3 regions of the Shewanella decolorationis genome follow, and region 1 is predicted to be linked to each of the others. Evidence: predicted binding sites of a transcription regulator. Region 1 holds the regulator's gene; each other region holds the start of a gene.
What was found. Region 1 encodes sigma-54, which starts transcription at its own class of promoters, with help from an activator protein. Its sites were predicted from a motif close to GTTGGCACGNNNNTNGNNT; they were not measured.
Positions count from the first base shown of each region.

Region 2: a site for sigma-54 is predicted at 3,680-3,698, ahead of EYR25_RS05980 (flagellar hook-length control protein FliK). Genes of this name have one in related genera too.
Region 3: a site for sigma-54 is predicted at 3,758-3,776, ahead of EYR25_RS09710 (P-II family nitrogen regulator). Genes of this name have one in related genera too.

Region 1 covers NZ_CP037898.1:548,812-554,709, forward strand. The annotation lists gene mgtE (magnesium transporter) at 1-1,164, opposite strand, end outside; gene EYR25_RS02385 (HPr family phosphocarrier protein) at 1,365-1,640, opposite strand; gene rapZ (RNase adapter RapZ) at 1,627-2,481, opposite strand; gene ptsN (PTS IIA-like nitrogen regulatory protein PtsN) at 2,478-2,921, opposite strand; gene hpf (ribosome hibernation promoting factor) at 2,924-3,211, opposite strand; gene EYR25_RS02405 (RNA polymerase factor sigma-54) at 3,240-4,715, opposite strand; gene lptB (LPS export ABC transporter ATP-binding protein) at 4,821-5,552, opposite strand; gene lptA (lipopolysaccharide transport periplasmic protein LptA) at 5,549-5,898, opposite strand, start outside.
Region 2 covers NZ_CP037898.1:1,327,090-1,332,987, forward strand. The annotation lists gene fliG (flagellar motor switch protein FliG) at 1-927, shown strand, start outside; gene fliH (flagellar assembly protein FliH) at 914-1,861, shown strand; gene fliI (flagellar protein export ATPase FliI) at 1,830-3,167, shown strand; gene fliJ (flagellar export protein FliJ) at 3,179-3,625, shown strand; gene EYR25_RS05980 (flagellar hook-length control protein FliK) at 3,781-5,499, shown strand; gene fliL (flagellar basal body-associated protein FliL) at 5,582-5,898, shown strand, end outside.
Region 3 covers NZ_CP037898.1:2,121,617-2,127,514, reverse strand. The annotation lists gene aroG (3-deoxy-7-phosphoheptulonate synthase AroG) at 1-36, opposite strand, end outside; gene EYR25_RS09725 (tetratricopeptide repeat protein) at 346-1,530, opposite strand; gene EYR25_RS09720 (hypothetical protein) at 1,649-1,996, opposite strand; gene EYR25_RS09715 (ammonium transporter) at 2,113-3,363, opposite strand; gene EYR25_RS09710 (P-II family nitrogen regulator) at 3,374-3,712, opposite strand; gene EYR25_RS09705 (hydrolase) at 4,037-4,579, shown strand; gene EYR25_RS09700 (Lcl domain-containing protein) at 4,617-5,351, opposite strand; gene EYR25_RS09695 (hypothetical protein) at 5,451-5,898, opposite strand, start outside.

The DNA.
Region 1 (5,898 bases):
ATCGTCTTTCCAAACTAATACCGCGATAAACACCAAAATCGACCACATCAGGCCATTTAAAAAGCCAATGGCGAGTTCTTTGCCTATCAGCCAGCGAGCATTGCTCTGGCCAATATGACCCAAGGCAATCCCGCGGATAACAAGAGCTAAGGTTTGATTGCCCGCGACCCCGCCCATGCTCGGGACAATCGTCATTAAAATCGCAATCGTAGCAAATTGTTCGATTGTGCCTTCAAACATATTGCTGACAGAGGCTGCCAGCAGGGCGGCAAACAGGTTAATCGTCAGCCAGAGTGAGCGGCGGAAAGTACTCTTCACTACAGGGGCGAAGGTGTCTTCATCATCGTCCATCCCCGCCATCCCCATCATGGAGTGCTCGGCGTCCTCACGGATAACATCCACCACGTCATCGATGGTGATACGCCCGAGTAATTTGCCCTCGCTATCGACCACGGGCGCGGACACCCAGTCATGGCGCTCGAACAGCTGCGCTACTTCACTGTCGGACATGCCCACGGGAATGCTCTCGATATCGGTATCGATAATGCTGCTGATATGAGTATTGGGATCGCAGGTGAGCAGATCCGTAAGTTTGACCCCACCGAGCACGCGATCGTGCTTATCCACCACGTATAAGGTGTCCGTGGTGTCGGGCAGATTGCCCCGTTGGCGCAAATAACGCAGTACCACATCGATATTCACATCGGGCCTTAAGGTCACAGTATCTGTGTTCATTAAGCTGCCCGCAGTTTCATCGGGGTAGGAGAGCGCTTGCTCAACCCGCTGGCGGTTTTGCAGACTCATGGACTGCAATACTTGTTTATACACTGCATCAGGTAGGCTTCGCAGGATATAAGCGAGATCGTCCGTGTCCATGCTGGCGGTGGCCTTGGCGACCCGCTCAGGGCTCATGGCACTGATCAGCGGATCTTTTAGCTCTTCACTGAGCTCATCGAGAATATCCCCGAGCTGATCTTGATCGACAAGTTGCCATAGCACTTGCCGCGCCTTAGGGGGCGAGGACTCTAAAATCAATGCGATATCCGACGCCGCCATGTTTTGCAGCATTTGCCTGACATGCACAAACATACCGCTATTGAGGGCATGGCTCAGTTGGTCGAGACGTTGTTCGACTTGTAAGCTGTCTGAGGCTTCTACAGGCATGTTTCCTCCAAGGTGGCGACGGTGGATAGGCGGGCGTTTAGCTATTGAGGACTTAAGCCAAAGCGCAGCAGTATATTGTAATTGAGCGCACGGGAGGGCGTCGAGTCACAAATGTGTTTAACTTGTATAAGGTGCTGAAATCAAAACCAAACAGGGTACTGAATAACGGCAGGGATCATCGAGATGAGATGTCGAGGCTATTAGCAGGCTTCGTCGAACTTAGCGTCGATAAGCGCGCAAATGGCATTGAGTGCAGGCTCCGCATCCGGGCCTTCGGCAATCAGGGTAATGGTTTTACCCATGCCAGTTTCTAGCATAAGGAGCCCTAACACACTGGCGGCAGAGGCCTGTTTTTCACCTTGGATCAGCGTAATGCTGGCATCAAACTCTGAGGCCAACACCACGAGTTTTGTCGCGGCGCGGGCATGTAAACCAAGCTTATTGCAGATGGTGACTTGGCGCTCAAGCTTTGGCATGGCTTAACTCTCGGTGGCGGGCATTCACTTTGTGTTTACCGTTGCTAAAGCGTTTAGCCAGTTGCTCGGCCACATAAACCGATCTGTGTTGACCGCCAGTACAGCCGATGGCGATGGTCAGATAGCTGCGGTTATTACGCTCTAAGTGGGGCAACCAAGTCTCGAGTAAATTCTCGATTTGCCAGATGAACTTATTGACCAGTGGCTGGCGATTTAAAAATTCCGCCACGGGTTCATCTAGGCCGGTTAGTGGACGCAGTTCGAGTTCCCAATGGGGATTAGGTAAAAAGCGCACATCAAACATAAAGTCGGCTTCGGTTGGCATACCATGCTTAAAACCGAAGGACTCAAAGTTAATCACCAGTTCCTTATCGACACTGCCAAGCAGGATTTGCCGTACTTGGTCGCTGAGTTCATAGATATTCAGATTCGAGGTATCTATGTAGTGATCCATCTGCTGAGACAGGGGCTCGAGCAATTTGCCTTCAAGCTTAATGGCTTCTTGCAGAGAAACACGGCTCTTAGATAAGGGATGTAAGCGTCGAGTCTCGCTGTAGCGTTTGAGTAGCACTTTATCGCTGGAGTTTAAGAAGAAGCTAGTAAGTTCAGTGCCCGCAGGCAGGCTGGCAAGCTGTTTGACGAGTACCTTGTCTTGCTCCGGCAGGTTACGCACGTCGACGCTGATGGCGACGAGATCGTTACTGCCCTTGAGCTGTTCGAGTAAGCTGCCAATCAGCGGCAAAGGAAGATTGTCGACACAATAGTAGCCGAGATCTTCAAGCACTCTTAGTGCGACCGATTTGCCCGAGCCTGAGCGCCCTGACACTATGACCAGTTTCATCCAGTGATTACCTGATAGAGTTCCGTTTCATCATGCGTCTTGCGCAATTGCTTCAATATTTGTTTGTCACTGAGCTTTTCAGCCATGCAGGACAAAGTGCTTAAGTGCTGTTGACATTGGTCAGCAGGCACTAGCAGCGCAAATAAAATGTCGACAGGTTGTTTATCGATAGCATCAAAGGCTATCGGCTCCTCACATTTCACCAATATGGCTATGGGTTGTGTTATATCGGTTAATCGACCATGTGGAATGGCGATGCCGTTACCTATACCTGTGCTCCCCATCTTTTCGCGCGCCACAAGGCTTTCGAAGATCTCTTGAGATGAGAGGGTGGGGTACTGGGCAGCGGCTAAGTCGCTGATAAGTTCCAGTACCTTTTTCTTACTGCCCGGAGTGGCGCAGGTCGTGCATTCCGGCCGCAGTATGGTACGAAGTTCCATTGCTAGTGTTTTGTTAACTTCTCTTTGTGTTTAATAACCTGACGATCAAGCTTGTCGATCAGGACGTCTATGGCAGCATACATATCTGCATGCTCTGAAGTCGCGAAGACTTCACCACCGGTGAGGTTGATTCTCGCTTCGGCAATTTGTTGCATTTTCTCAACATTGAGCACAACGTGCACATTATTGATCTGTTCGAAATGACGTTCAAGTTTTGAAAACTTTTCCTCAACATAAGCCCGTAACGATTCAGTAATCTCGATATGGTGTCCACTCAGGTTTATTTGCATATAAACGTCCTCCGATTTCCACTTTAGGCTATAAACTTTTACGCTGATTGGAAGGGGGAATAAGCATCGCTTCTCTGTACTTCGCAATGGTTCTGCGCGCAACGTTAATTCCCTGTTCTGCCAGAAGTTGTGCCATCTTGCTGTCGCTTAATGGTTTTTTCTGGTTTTCCGCTGCAACCAGTTTCTTAATGAAGGCTCTGATTGCCGTGGATGAGCACTCACCGCCATCATCAGTCCCGACGTGGCTTGAGAAGAAATATTTTAGTTCAAAAAGTCCCTTTGGGGTATGCATGTATTTTTGTGTGGTCACCCGTGAAATGGTGGACTCATGCATCTCTACCGCTTCAGCGATATCGTTTAGGACCATAGGTTTCATGGCTTCTTCACCGTATTCGAAGAAACCCTGTTGGTATTGCACTATGCAGTTTGCCACCTTGAGCAGTGTTTCGTTACGGCTTTCAAGGCTTTTAATAAACCACTTGGCTTCTTGCAGATGCCCGCGGATAAATTGGCTATCGGCTTGGCTTTTGGTGCTGCGCGCCATGGCTGCATATTGCTGATTAACATTGATTTTTGGCATGCAATCTGGATTTAACTCGACCACCCAGCGACCGTTTTTCTTCGATACCGACACATCGGGGATGACATATTCTTCATCAACAGGGGTGATGAGCAAACCGGGACGAGGGTTTAAGGTTTGGATCAGCGCTATGCTGTCCCTTAACTCGTCTTCTTTGAGTTTGGTCTTACGCATCAACAACCTAAAATCGCGGGCAGCGATCAGATCTAAATGATCTTTGATCAGCATGCGGGCGTTTTCGAGGTGTGGAGTATCCGGTGAAAAGTGGGAGAGTTGGATAAGCAGACATTCGCTTAAATCCCTTGCGGCGACACCGACGGGATCGAAGTGTTGAATACGCTTGAGTACGGCTTCGACTTCATCCAGTTCTATTTCGGGATTGCCCATGGCTTCGAGGATATCTTCAGTACTTTGAGTGAGATAACCTTGATCGTCGATGGCATCAATAATCGCGGTAGCGATGGCTAAATCGGTTTCAGAGAAGGGCGTGAGGTTTTTCTGCCATTCTAAATGTTCGTAAAGGCCTTCACTGGTTTCCCCTTGGAAGGGCATGTCATCTTCACGGCTGGCGCCTGAACCTGAGTTTGGCGATGCGGTAAAGACTTCATCCCAAGTGGTGTCCATGGGCAGTTCTTCGGGCAAGGATTCTTTGGTCAGCGACTCGGCAATGTCCACGGTGGAATTGTCTTGTTCCTGTGGCTGAGCCGTCGTTTCGCTAAAGTCGGTATCGGCGATATCTTGATTACGTTCGCTAGGCGCGTCGAATTGCTCCTCTTCCAGCTCGAGAAGAGGATTAGAGTCTAAGGCTTGCTGGATCTCTTGCTGCAGTTCCAATGACGACAGTTGCAACAGACGAATGGCCTGTTGGAGTTGTGGCGTCATGGTTAACTGTTGACCCAGTTTGAGCTGGAGTGACGCTTTCATGTTACCGCTGATCCCTACGTTATTATTTTGAATTTAGGCCGCTTGTTATCATATTGATGGCGCTGATAAGCCAAAATTCAAGGCTAATTGGCTCTGTTTAAGTAACTATAGCCTGAATTGTTCACCTAAGTACACAGCCCTAACTTGCTGATTGTCTAAGATCTCTGCGGGAGTTCCTTCGGCTATCAGGTTTCCGTGACTGACAATGTAAGCATGTTCACAGACGTCTAAGGTCTCACGCACATTGTGGTCTGTGATCAGTACCCCAAGGCCTCGGCTCTTGAGTTGTTCGATGATTTTCTTGATATCGATAACCGAAATCGGGTCGACACCGGCGAAGGGTTCATCGAGCAGAATAAACTTAGGATTGGCCGCTAAGGCGCGGGCAATTTCGACGCGGCGACGTTCGCCGCCCGATAACGACATGCCTTGGCTATCGCGAATATGGGTGATATGGAACTCTTCGAGCAGATGTTCCAGCTCTTCTTCGCGTTGGTCGCGATTGAGCTCTTTACGGGTTTGCAGTACCGCCATGATATTGTCGTGCACGGTCAGCTTACGGAAGATACTGGCTTCCTGTGGTAGGTAACCAATGCCTTTGCGAGCGCGCAGATGCATGGGATCGGCAGTTAAATCATCGTTATCGATAAAGATATGGCCTTTATCGCTTTTGACTAAGCCCACGACCATGTAAAAGGTGGTGGTTTTACCCGCGCCGTTTGGGCCGAGTAAGCCGACGACTTGACCCGTTTTGACCGTCAGGCTGACATCTTTCACAACCTGACGACTCTTATAACTCTTGGCGAGATTCTGTGCTTTTAAGGTGATTTGGGTCATTTAGGATCCTGTTTTTTCACAGGTTTGTCTGCGGGCTGATTCTTGAGTTCTTCCTGATAGTTGTCAGGTTTAATAATGGTAATCACGCGATCATCACCGCTACCCGTGCTCTCCGCGATCAGTTTTTGCTGAATAATATCGTAACGGATGAGGTTACCCGTGACTTGGCTACCCGCTTGGTCAAGGGTCGCTGAACCCGTTAAGGTTAAGGTACGAGTCGCCATTTCATAGCGAATTTCTTTGGCACTTGCTGAAGCAGGGCGTCCATCATCCAGAATTTGGCTGTAGGTCGCAGGATTCCCCGTTGCGACTAAAATCTTGCTGTTTTCGCCTTCGGCAGAAAACG
Region 2 (5,898 bases), 780 kb from region 1:
ATTTTAAAGCACTTAGAACCTAAGCAAGTGCAAAAGGTGGGTATGGCGATGGCGGCCATGGAAGACTTCGGTCAGGAAAAAGTCATCGGGGTACATAAGCTGTTTCTCGATGATATTCAAAAGTATTCTTCGATTGGTTTTAACAGTGAAGAGTTCGTCCGTAAGGCGTTAACCGCGGCTTTAGGTGAAGATAAAGCCGGTAATTTGATTGAACAAATTATCATGGGCAGCGGCGCCAAAGGTTTGGACTCGCTCAAATGGATGGATGCGCGCCAAGTTGCCACTATCATCCAAAATGAACATCCACAGATCCAAACCATTGTTTTATCTTATTTAGAGCCAGACCAAGCGGCGGAGATTTTTGGCCAGTTCCCAGAGAATACCCGCTTAGACTTAATGATGCGTATTGCTAACCTTGAAGAAGTGCAACCTGCGGCATTGCAGGAATTGAACGATATCATGGAGAAACAATTCGCCGGCCAAGGTGGCGCGCAGGCAGCGAAGATGGGCGGCCTAAAAGCGGCGGCCAACATCATGAACTACCTCGATACTGGTATCGAAAGTCAGTTGATGGAAACCATGCGCGAAACCGACGAGGAAATGGCGCAGCAAATCCAAGACTTAATGTTTGTATTCGAAAACCTGATCGATGTAGACGACCGCGGTATCCAAACCTTGCTGCGTGAAGTACAGCAGGATGTATTGATGAAGGCGCTGAAAGGCGCAGACGATCAACTCAAAGACAAAATTCTGGGCAATATGTCAAAACGGGCTGCCGAATTGCTGCGTGACGATTTAGAGGCTATGGGTCCTATCCGGATCAGCGAAGTAGAAATCGCCCAAAAAGAAATTCTGTCAATTGCACGTCGGTTAAGTGACAGCGGTGAAATCATGTTAGGCGGCGGTGGTGGCGATGAGTTCCTCTAATCGGAGTGACAATAGCGACAACAAATTGTCTCATCGGGTGGTGAGCGACGCTGAAATCGAGTTCAGCCATTGGCAATTACCCGATGTAACGGAAACCGAAGACGTGAGTATGTCTAACTTGTTCGGTTACAGCCCGCAACAAGCGCCGAAAACAGTGTCAGCGGAAACCGTTGCCCCGCCGACAATGGCGGAAATCGAAGACATTCGCGCCCAGGCCGAAGAAGAAGGTTTTAACGAAGGCAAGACTCAAGGTTACGCCGAAGGGCTAGAGCAGGGCAGGCTTGAAGGATTAGAGCAAGGCCATACAGAAGGTCTCGCGCAAGGGCATGAGCAGGGCCTCGAAGCTGGGCTTGCCGAAGCCAAATCATTAGTCACTCGCTTTGAAGGGCTGCTGAGTCAGTTTGAAAAGCCACTGCAATTACTCGATGGTGATATTGAGCACTCCTTAATGACACTCGCTATGGCGCTGGCTAAATCGGTGATTGGCCATGAACTTAAGACTCATCCAGAGCAAATCTTATCTGCGCTGCGTTTAGGGGTTGAATCATTGCCGATTAAAGAGCAAAGCGTCAGTATTCGCATGCATCCCGACGATGTCGCTTTGGTTGAACAGCTTTATACCCGTACCCAATTAAACCGTAATCAGTGGCAGTTAGAGGCCGACCCCAGCTTAAATTCGGGAGACTGTATTATCAGCAGCCAACGCTCGTTGGTGGATTTAACCCTATCTTCGCGCATTGATGCGGTCTTTGAGTCCTTACGTAACCAGCAATCCCATTTAAGCCATCAGCAACAACAGCGCCAAGCGGACCTTGACGAGGAAAATTCCGCTAAAATTGCCTCGACCATCGAGTTAGATGACGAAGCTCGAAGCAACCAGCAACAACATGATGGAGAGGAAGATGCAAAATCGCCGCCATCAACTGCTGAATAAGCTGAATCATTGCATCGACAAAGTCCCGCCGTTTCGAGCCGTCGCCAGTGGTCAACTGGTGCGTGTTGTTGGCTTGACCTTAGAAGCGAGTGGTTGTCGAGCTCCCGTTGGTAGCTTGTGCTCCATCGAAACCATGGCGGGAGAGTTGGTAGCCGAAGTTGTCGGTTTCGACGATGAGCTGTTGTATCTGATGCCGATTGAAGAATTACGCGGCGTGTTACCTGGCGCGCGGGTTATTCCCCTCGGTGAGCAGGCGGGGCTCAATGTCGGTTTATCCCTGCTCGGACGAGTGCTCGACGGTAATGGTGTGCCATTAGATGGTCTTGGCGCTTTATCGACTGAGCAACAGGCGCCGAGGCACAGTAACGCTATCAACCCACTTTCTCGCCGTGCGATTACTGAACCACTCGATGTGGGGGTGCGCGCCATCAATGCCATGCTCACCGTTGGTAAGGGCCAACGTATGGGCCTATTTGCTGGCTCAGGTGTGGGTAAGAGTGTGCTACTAGGTATGATGACCCGAGGTACCACGGCCGACATTATTGTAGTGGGGCTGGTAGGTGAGCGTGGTCGCGAAGTTAAAGAATTTATTGAAGAAATCCTCGGGGAAAAGGGCAGAGCACGCTCGGTTGTGGTGGCGGCGCCCGCCGATACCTCACCGCTGATGCGCCTGCGCGCCTGTGAAACCTCGACTCGTATCGCCGAGTATTTTCGGGATTTAGGCTATAACGTATTGTTATTAATGGATAGCTTGACTCGTTACGCCCAGGCGCAGCGGGAAATAGCCTTAGCCGTGGGTGAACCACCGGCGACTAAAGGTTATCCACCTTCGGTATTTGCCAAATTACCGCGTTTAGTTGAACGGGCGGGTAATGGAGGCCCTGGACAGGGTTCTATCACCGCATTTTATACCGTGTTGACCGAGGGCGATGATCAACAGGATCCGATTGCCGATGCTTCTCGGGCGATCCTCGATGGGCATATTGTGCTCTCCCGTGCACTGGCTGATTCTGGGCACTATCCCGCAATCGATATTGAGGCTTCCATTAGCCGTGTGGCTCCAATGGTGATTTCAAACGAGCACTTAGAAGCCATGCGCCGCGTTAAACAGACCTATTCCCTTTATCAGCAGAATAAGGATCTGATTTCGATCGGGGCTTATGCCCAAGGCAGCGATCCGCGAATCGATAACGCCATACGCCTGCAACCTGCGATGAATGCCTTCTTACGGCAGACCATGCGTGATGCCTTTAGTTTTGCCGATAGCCAAGTCATGCTTGGGCAACTCGCGGCGCAATGTAAATAATCGAGACTGTTATGGCGAATGCCGATCCTCTGTTACTGGTATTAAAATTAGCCCTCGATGCAGAGGAGCAAGCAGCATTACTGCTAAAGTCGGCGCAATTAGAGTGTCAAAAGCGACAAAATCAGTTGGATGCACTCAACAATTATCGCTTGGACTACATGAAGCAGATGCAGTCACAGCAAGGTCAAGCCATCAGCGCCAGTCATTATCACCAATTTCACCGTTTTATTCGGCAAATCGATGAGGCGATTGCCCAGCAAAATCGTGTGGTCGCCGATGGTGAGAAGCAAAAAAATTATCGTCAGCAGCATTGGCTCGAGAAGCAAAAGAAACGCAAGGCGGTAGAACTACTCTTAGAGAATAAAGAGAAAAAACGCCAAGCACTTGAGTTGAAGAAAGAGCAAAAGATGACCGATGAATTTGCTTCCCAACAGTTTTTTCGCCGCAATAAACCCTAACCAAAGCTTGCCATTGCTTGTTTAAGTTGTTTCTTAAATCTGTAACCTCCATTTGTTGGCATTTTATTTGCTTGCTTTATACCAGATATGGCAGAAGCCGCATAAATTGACGTTGCCTGAATAGAATTTTCTCGGGCGAATGTTTAGGAGCTGATATGCAACAAATGAACAATATCCTATTAGCGCCAAGCGCGAAAAACGGTGCAAGCTCTGGCAAGACGATGTCACAAGATACTAATAGTGAAGATTTTTCTGTTGCATTGGCATCAGTAACATCTACTTCTACTCCATCAACGAAAACTAGAGTTTCTCAAGAAGCGCCAGTTAAATCGTCACAATCAGAGACGAATGTGGACGAGAGTGATACCGATGATAAAGCCGATATCAACTTAATTTTTGCCCAGATTGGGATGGCAAATGAGATGAAGAAAGCGGCAGCACCGGGTGAAGCTTTGCCGCTTGATGCTGATATCATAGCAACTGAAGATGCAGAACCAGCATCTTCCTTTATATTATCTAGTGCACTTCCTCAAGCCGATGAACCTGTTGATGTACTTCCTCCTGCTGAAGAATCTATAGTTGTAGGCTCTTTTTCTGATGAACTTGCTAGGTTTTCCCAATCAAATGTCACTGATGAAGTCGAAGCTGATGCAACCCTTGCAAAAACAACAAATGGCACAGATAAACCAACAACATCACAAGCTCTTAGCCAATCAATATCTGAGCAAAGTAATAGCCAATCCGCAGCTAAGTTGCCTCAACTCAAAATCGAAGATATTACTGATACAGATAGTGTCGAAGTGGTGCCTTCTGTCGATATTAAAGCTGTGGCATTGGAGGAACCCGATGCTCAAGGTGTTTTAGTTGACGATTCGCAAATGATTGATGATGCATCACTATTAACTGGGAAGCGAACAGAAAAATTTGTTAAACCGCCTGAAAATCATATTTTACCCATTGATGGAGAGCCTATTTTAGGTTCAAAAGAACTAGGTACAAAAGAGATGGAGCTTAGCGGTAAGGTGATGAATATGCCTACACCACGGACCGATACAGCAATGTCACCTCTAGCTATGGATAATCAAGCATCAATCAAAGCTTCTGCTAGCGATGTGGATATATTACAAGTTAATGCAGCTTCTGTTTCGAATGTTAAAGATTCCAATAGCTTAGGATCTGTGAGCATTGACCCTGATCTTGCTACAGAAAATCCTTCCCGAGCTGAAATTTCTGCTGGATTTTTACTAAAGGATGCCAAGTTAGCCGTCAGTCTCGATACACAGCAAGATAGTCGCTTAACGTCGTTCAATACAGACGAATCATCGGGCGTTGAATCTAAACCTGTTGAATTTAAACCTGTATCCTCATTGCATTCTTTGACTACGCAGGTAACAAATCGTCAGGATATTCCACAAGTGCAGCTTTCTTTACGCCAGGGGTTAGAGACACAAAACCAAATGCAGGAAATGATCCAGCGTTTTTCACCCGTGATGAAACAGCAGTTGGTGACTATGGTAAGCCAAGGGATCCAGCAGGCTGAAATTCGGTTAGATCCGCCAGAACTGGGTCATATGCTAGTTAAAGTGCAAGTACATGGCGACCAAACGCAAGTGCAGTTCCATGTTACCCAATCGCAGACCCGCGATGTGGTTGAGCAAGCCATTCCCCGCCTGCGTGAATTATTACAGGAACAAGGTATGCAATTGGCTGACAGTCATGTTTCCCATGGTGACCAAGGTCAACGTCGCGAGGGTGGATTTGGCGAAGCGGGTGGTTCGGGCAGCGGAAATATGGATGATTTCTCGGCAGAAGAGCTAGATTTAGGTTTAAATCAAGCAACTAGTTTAAATTCGGGTATAGATTATTACGCTTAAGAAGGTAACCTATAGTAATAAAGCGGATTATAATCCGCATCGTAATCCATTCCCGCATTTAGCCAATTAAAGAGTACAGAAGATGGCCAAGGAAGAATCATTAGAACTTGAAAGTACCGAAGCGCCTAAAAGTAAAAAGAAGCTATTTATTTTTATTGGGGTCGGTGTTTTAGCTGCCCTACTAATTGGTGGTGCTCTGTGGTTTTTTCTTGGTAGTAGTGATGAAGTACCCGCTGATGCTGAAGGCGCTAAAACCGAAGCAGAGGCGCCTGCTGCGGAACCTGCAATGGCCGCTTATGTGCCTATGCCACGTCCATTTTTGTTCAATCTTCCTGGGCCAGACCGCTCTCGACTTGTCGAAATTAAAGTGCAATTGATGGTTCGAGGCCAAGATGATGA
Region 3 (5,898 bases), 1.6 Mb from region 1:
TTCATTAATGCGAACGTCATCATTTTGGTAATACATAATTTACTGCTCCAACTCTCGTGTTTAGGCTATTTTTATCGCTGCAATAGGGGATCTCAACTGCAATACTGAGTTCAATTTATCCAGTCTGCGCCGCTAATGCAACCAAGTTGTCTCCATTTCAAAAAATCAGCTATAACGTCTTGTTTTAACATATTTTTAAAAAATACAAATTCAAATATTTCAATATGATACTCACATTAAGGTCGATGCCGTGTTTGACGAAAAACCAAAGTGTTAGCGAAAGCCAAAAATAAAAAACCTCCTTTGCCAGTAGTCAAACACAAACAAAGGAGGTTGAGTAAAGGATTAGTGTTGCCGCATAGCCTGTAACTTAGCTTGATAACGATGCTTATCTGTGGCTTCACGGCTAAGTGCCATGGCCTTTTCCATATTGAGTTTGGCACGTTTTTCATCGCCCAGCGCCCAATAGGTACGTGACAAACCAAAGAAAAACTCATGGCGATAATCGGCTTTATCCACGGCCCTTTGATACCAAGCGAGCGCCTCGCTGTATTGGTGTTCATCATAGGCCTGCTCACCCATATCATAGTAGTAATAAGGGTTACGAATACGCGCTAATTCAAGCACTTTATGAACCTGTGCCCACTCATCTAAACGGCCCTGGTTACCTAAAATCACCGCGAGATTGTAGAGAGTCGTCATATCATTAGCATCAAACTTAAGCGCATAGCGATAGACTTGTTCGGCCCGCTTTTCATCGCCTTTATGGCGATAAATCACAGCTAGGGTATTAAGCGCAGGAATAAAGTGTCCAGATTTTAAGCCCGCTTTAATCAGCGCATAGGCGCGGTCTAAATCCCCTTCGACCAAGGATTCGGCAGCCATATTGTTATAAAACATACTGGTTAAGGTCTGGCGATTAATTTGCACTTTATCGTACCCCCGCAAAGCGCGCTCGGGCATAAAGTCGACCAGAATCGCATGGGCCGAGACATAAACCGTATGTACGCTTTCGACAGGGAGCAAACGTAGGTTGACATGGCCGTTGATCAGATAAAATTCGCCCTGTTTGTCCCACACAGGTTCAATCGCAATATCCTGAAACTCAGTGCCAATTTTAAACACATCCGCTAAGGCCGATGTCATCACCACCAGCGACATACAGTTTCCGGCGCGCTGAGCATAGGTTTCGCTGGCGGTTTGAGTCAAATTATCTTGATAGCGAAAATCGCTATGGCCGCCATCTTGGTTAGCATTGATATAACTCGCTAACCATTCGTGCACCGCGACGGGATTTTTTGTCGATAAGCTATAGCGATCGTAGGCTCGCCTGACATCGGCTGCCACAGAGGGTGGAAGGCTGAAAATATCCTCGACGCTCGGAATATTACTGACAGATTTAAACAACGAATCTGCAAATAGGGCATCGATTTCATCACTAGGTTTTGGGGCTGTTGAGCTGCAACCCCATAAGAGTAAAAGTAATAATGAGCAGATTATGCCGCTTGAGATGGTGCGCAGTTGTATCATGAGATGTCCCCCAGACCATAAGGCTCCTATTTGAGCTTATTACACTTGGCCAAAAAGACGTCATTAAATGGTTACAAAAAATAACAGCTCGCTGCGAAGGATTGCGGCAGCTTGAGAGTTAACGCTGCGTTGGAGTATCAACCTTGATATACACATCCTGCTGCTGATAACGATAAGGTCGGTAGTTATCCTGACCACAAGTAAAGTAAGGGTAAGGCTTTAGCTTGGCAATACAACCAAGTGGCAAAGCCTGCAGAATTTGAATTTGCTCCTGTCTTCTCAAGGATTCCTGCCATTCATAATCTTTCAATACTTGGTCGCGAACAGCAAAAGCATCGAAAGGCTCATCCGAGCGAGTCACTACGACTTGCCCCGCAAAAGCGGGTAAGGCAAAGAGTGCACTCAGAATGCCCCCAAGCAAACAGGTGCGTCTGAGTGGTGCTGTGAGATCAAAGATTAAGCGCATCGTTAGCTCCTTGTTGCGGTGCAAGTAGAATCGAATACCCATAAAAAAAGCAGAGCACTTGGCTCTGCTTTACTATCCTCTTATCCCTTAGAGGCATCAAGTCATATCAACACCAGTTAGCCTGCACTTTTGACTGTCACAAACTCTGGGTAAGCGTCGATACCGCAATCAGATGCATCCATACCGTTATATTCTTCTTCCTCAGAAACACGGATACCCATGGTCATCTTCAGCACAAACCATACCGCAAATGACGCGCTAAATACCCAAGCGAAGATAATCGCTGCACCGGTTAATTGCGCTGTGATAGTGGCGTCGGCATTTGATAACGGTACACACATTAAACCGAGGAAACCTGCCACGCCGTGCACCGAAATCGCGCCAACTGGATCGTCGATCTTAATGCGATCTAAGCCCACAATTGAGAACACCACTAAACCACCAGCCACTAAACCAATCACACCCGCCATCAATAGTGAAGGCGATAAAGGATCAGCCGTAATCGCCACTAAGCCCGCCAGAATACCGTTGAGGATCATGGTTAAGTCCGCTTTACCCCATATCATTTTGCACACAACGAGGGCAGAGATAGCACCAAAAGCGGCCGCGGTGTTGGTGTTTACGAAAACTTTAGCGACAGAGCTTGCATTGGCCGCATCTGAAACCATTAATTGTGAGCCACCGTTGAAGCCAAACCAGCCCATCCACAGGATAAACATCCCTAAGGTCGCCATTGGCAGGTTAGAGCCTGGGATTGGGTTGACTTGGCCGTTAGGGCCATATTTACCCTTACGAGCACCGAGCAGTAACACCCCAGCGATAGCCGCAGCAGCACCTGTCATGTGCACAATACCGCTACCGGCAAAGTCCACAAAGCCTAAGCTAGAGATAAAGCCTTTACCCCAAGTCCAGTAGCCTTCAACGGGGTAGATAATGCCTGTCATCACCACGGAGAAGACAAGGAATGCCCACAACTTCATCCGCTCCGCCACGGCGCCAGAGACAATCGACATCGCCGTTGCCACAAACACGACTTGGAAGAAGAAGTCAGATTCTAAGGCATGGTTAGCATCACTAGCTTGTGAGCCAATCAGCGTACCGAGTGAAGGCAACCAGCCGCCTTCGGCATTGTCGACGTACATAATGTTGTAGCCGATCAATAGGTACATCACACAGGCAATCGCATATAACACCACGTTTTTAGTTAAAATTTCGGTGGTATTTTTAGAGCGCACTAGGCCAGCTTCGAGCATGGCAAAACCCGCAGCCATCCACATAACCAAAGCGCCTGAAATCAAAAAATAAAAGGTATCGAGTGCAAAACGCAGCTCAGAGACTGTCACGCCTAATTTTGTTAGTTCTTCCATCTTCCGCCCCCTATAGCGCTTCAGTGTCGAGTTCACCCGTACGGATACGGATGGCATGTTCTAAGTCGATAACGAAAATCTTTCCGTCACCAATTTTTCCCGTATGAGCCGCAGTGGTAATTGCCTCAATCAACATGTCGAGATTTTCTGCTTTAGTGGCAATTTCTAGTTTTACTTTTGGCAAAAAATCCACCTGATACTCGGCGCCACGATACAACTCTGTGTGCCCCTTTTGACGGCCAAAACCTTTAACCTCGGTCACCGTCATCCCCTCAATACCAATACCGGCGATAGCTTCACGGACATCATCCAATTTAAATGGCTTGATGATAGCGCTGACTAGTTTCATCCTGACCTCCAAAAACGCGATTGTTATTAACTTGTAGCAAAGGTAATTCAATCATCAGGCCATATTTTTAATGCATTGATTTTAAATAAATAATAAAGAATCACCCTGAGTGCGGCGATTAAAAATGCACCAGACTTGTGCAAGCGTGAGGGCAACGCACTCTTTTAGTGAGCAATTTAAGTGCACGCTATATTCGACTTTTGCCCTATTGGTGAGGTTGGCCAATTAGGGTTTACTAACAGTGTAAAAAATAAACAAATCAAAAAATAAACAGAGCAATCGCTAAACGATGCCTTTATTCCACCCGCGCAGAAGGAATACCCGATGTTAAAACCCGAACAATGTGTACTCGTTATCGTCGATGTGCAGGGAAAACTCGCTCAGATCATGGATAACACAGCCAAACTCCACCAACAGCTAAGTACATTGATCCAAGGTGCGCAGCTGTTCGAGATCCCCATTCTCTGGCTCGAACAATTACCCGCCAAACTAGGCTCGACCACTGAAGAGTTAAAAACCTTACTCGAAAAAACGGGCTCGCCCATTGCCAAGCAACACTTTAGTGGTTGGTATTGTGATGAATTTGCCAATGCACTAACCCAAACAAGGCGCAAACAGGTGCTGCTCGCGGGGATAGAAACCCATGTTTGCGTATACCAGACTTGCCGTGATCTGCTCGACCAGCATTACTCTGTGCATGTCGTTGCCGATGCCGTATCTTCCCGTAGCGTTGATAATAAACAGCTGGGCATTCAAATGATGATCGCCAAAGGGGCAAGCCTCACAAATGTGGAGTCACTATTATTTGAACTGCAACACGAAGCCCAAGGCGATAGATTTAAGGCGCTGATAAAGTTGATTAAATAAGGCGAGAAGAGAGCTTATTCAAGCTCTCTTTAGTGAATCAAAACGCCGCGACACAAACAGCAAATTTGGCACTATTGGCATAACTGCGAAAGCTATAACCGCTGGAGGCGACCGAGATAATGCCGACCTCGAATTCAGTCTCATACACTGTGCTAGACCAAGAAGGGATTGTCGAGCTCCACTGCGCACGTTGGTAGGCTGCGCGACTCTCGCCGTACCCATAGAGGGTATTTAACTCCTGCTCTGTTGGCCTGCGCCAATTGTCTTTACCAGCAAACTCGATTGAGGCCAATTTTTGGCACCAGCGGTCAAACTGACCGTTAACACCAACCTTAGCCTCATTGCCTTTGGCTGCTTCGGTGCCGGGTAAGATAACGCCCTTACCATCCTGACGAAACTGCGCATATTCTCCTCGGCTTGGACCAAATACAAACTCCTCCTGCACGTTAAATGTCATCGCATAGGAATCGCCACTGTTGTTGGCATCATCTTGTTTTAGATAACCTAAGGCGTTCATCACAGCAATAGAAGGCGAACTGCTAAACCATTTCGTTTGACGATCACTTTTATCGTAAAGTGCTCTAATTTTTAAACAGTGGGTTGATGCAAGAGTGCGGTCGTTATTATCGAGGCCGCCATCAAAGCTAGTATCGATTGGCGTACCTTCGACATGCCCGCACAGGGGAATTTGCTCTTTTTGGCGACATTCAGTGAGTAAAAACAACAGCACTATGGCTGTGCCGAAAACGGCAATTTTGGCGGTATTAATCATCACAACAAACCTAAATCCAGGGTTTATAAAAAGACAGTTACAGACAACCTTGATGGCATTCGCTTCAGGGAATTAGCCTTAAGCGAATGGCCAATTAAGCTATAACGCCTTAATCACAGGCTCCTGCACCAGCAATTGATCGTTTTTGTAAACATAAAGTATGCCCACGGGGCTCTCTTCAGCGCTGAGCACTATCACATCGCAAACATAGCGATAGGGACCACTTTTAAACTGGAAGAAATGATTACCGCCAGTACCCTCACGCACCAATTTACCCTTTGTGAGGACTAAATCAGGTTTCTCACTCAGGGATTTGCCCTTTGCCCAAGCTGCATAACGGTATTGGTTATTATCGATGGCATCGACACGAATGATGAATCGAGCGGTTTCCCACGCCAGCTCTGGGCTAGCAAACTCGCGCACACTCTCGTGTAGCATCGCTTTTTGCTGCGCGATCAGCTCATCCCTTAACTTAGCTTCCTCTGGGCTTTGGTAATTAATGCCCGAGATTTTGCCATCAAAATCCAACCAGACACTGCCGTGATCG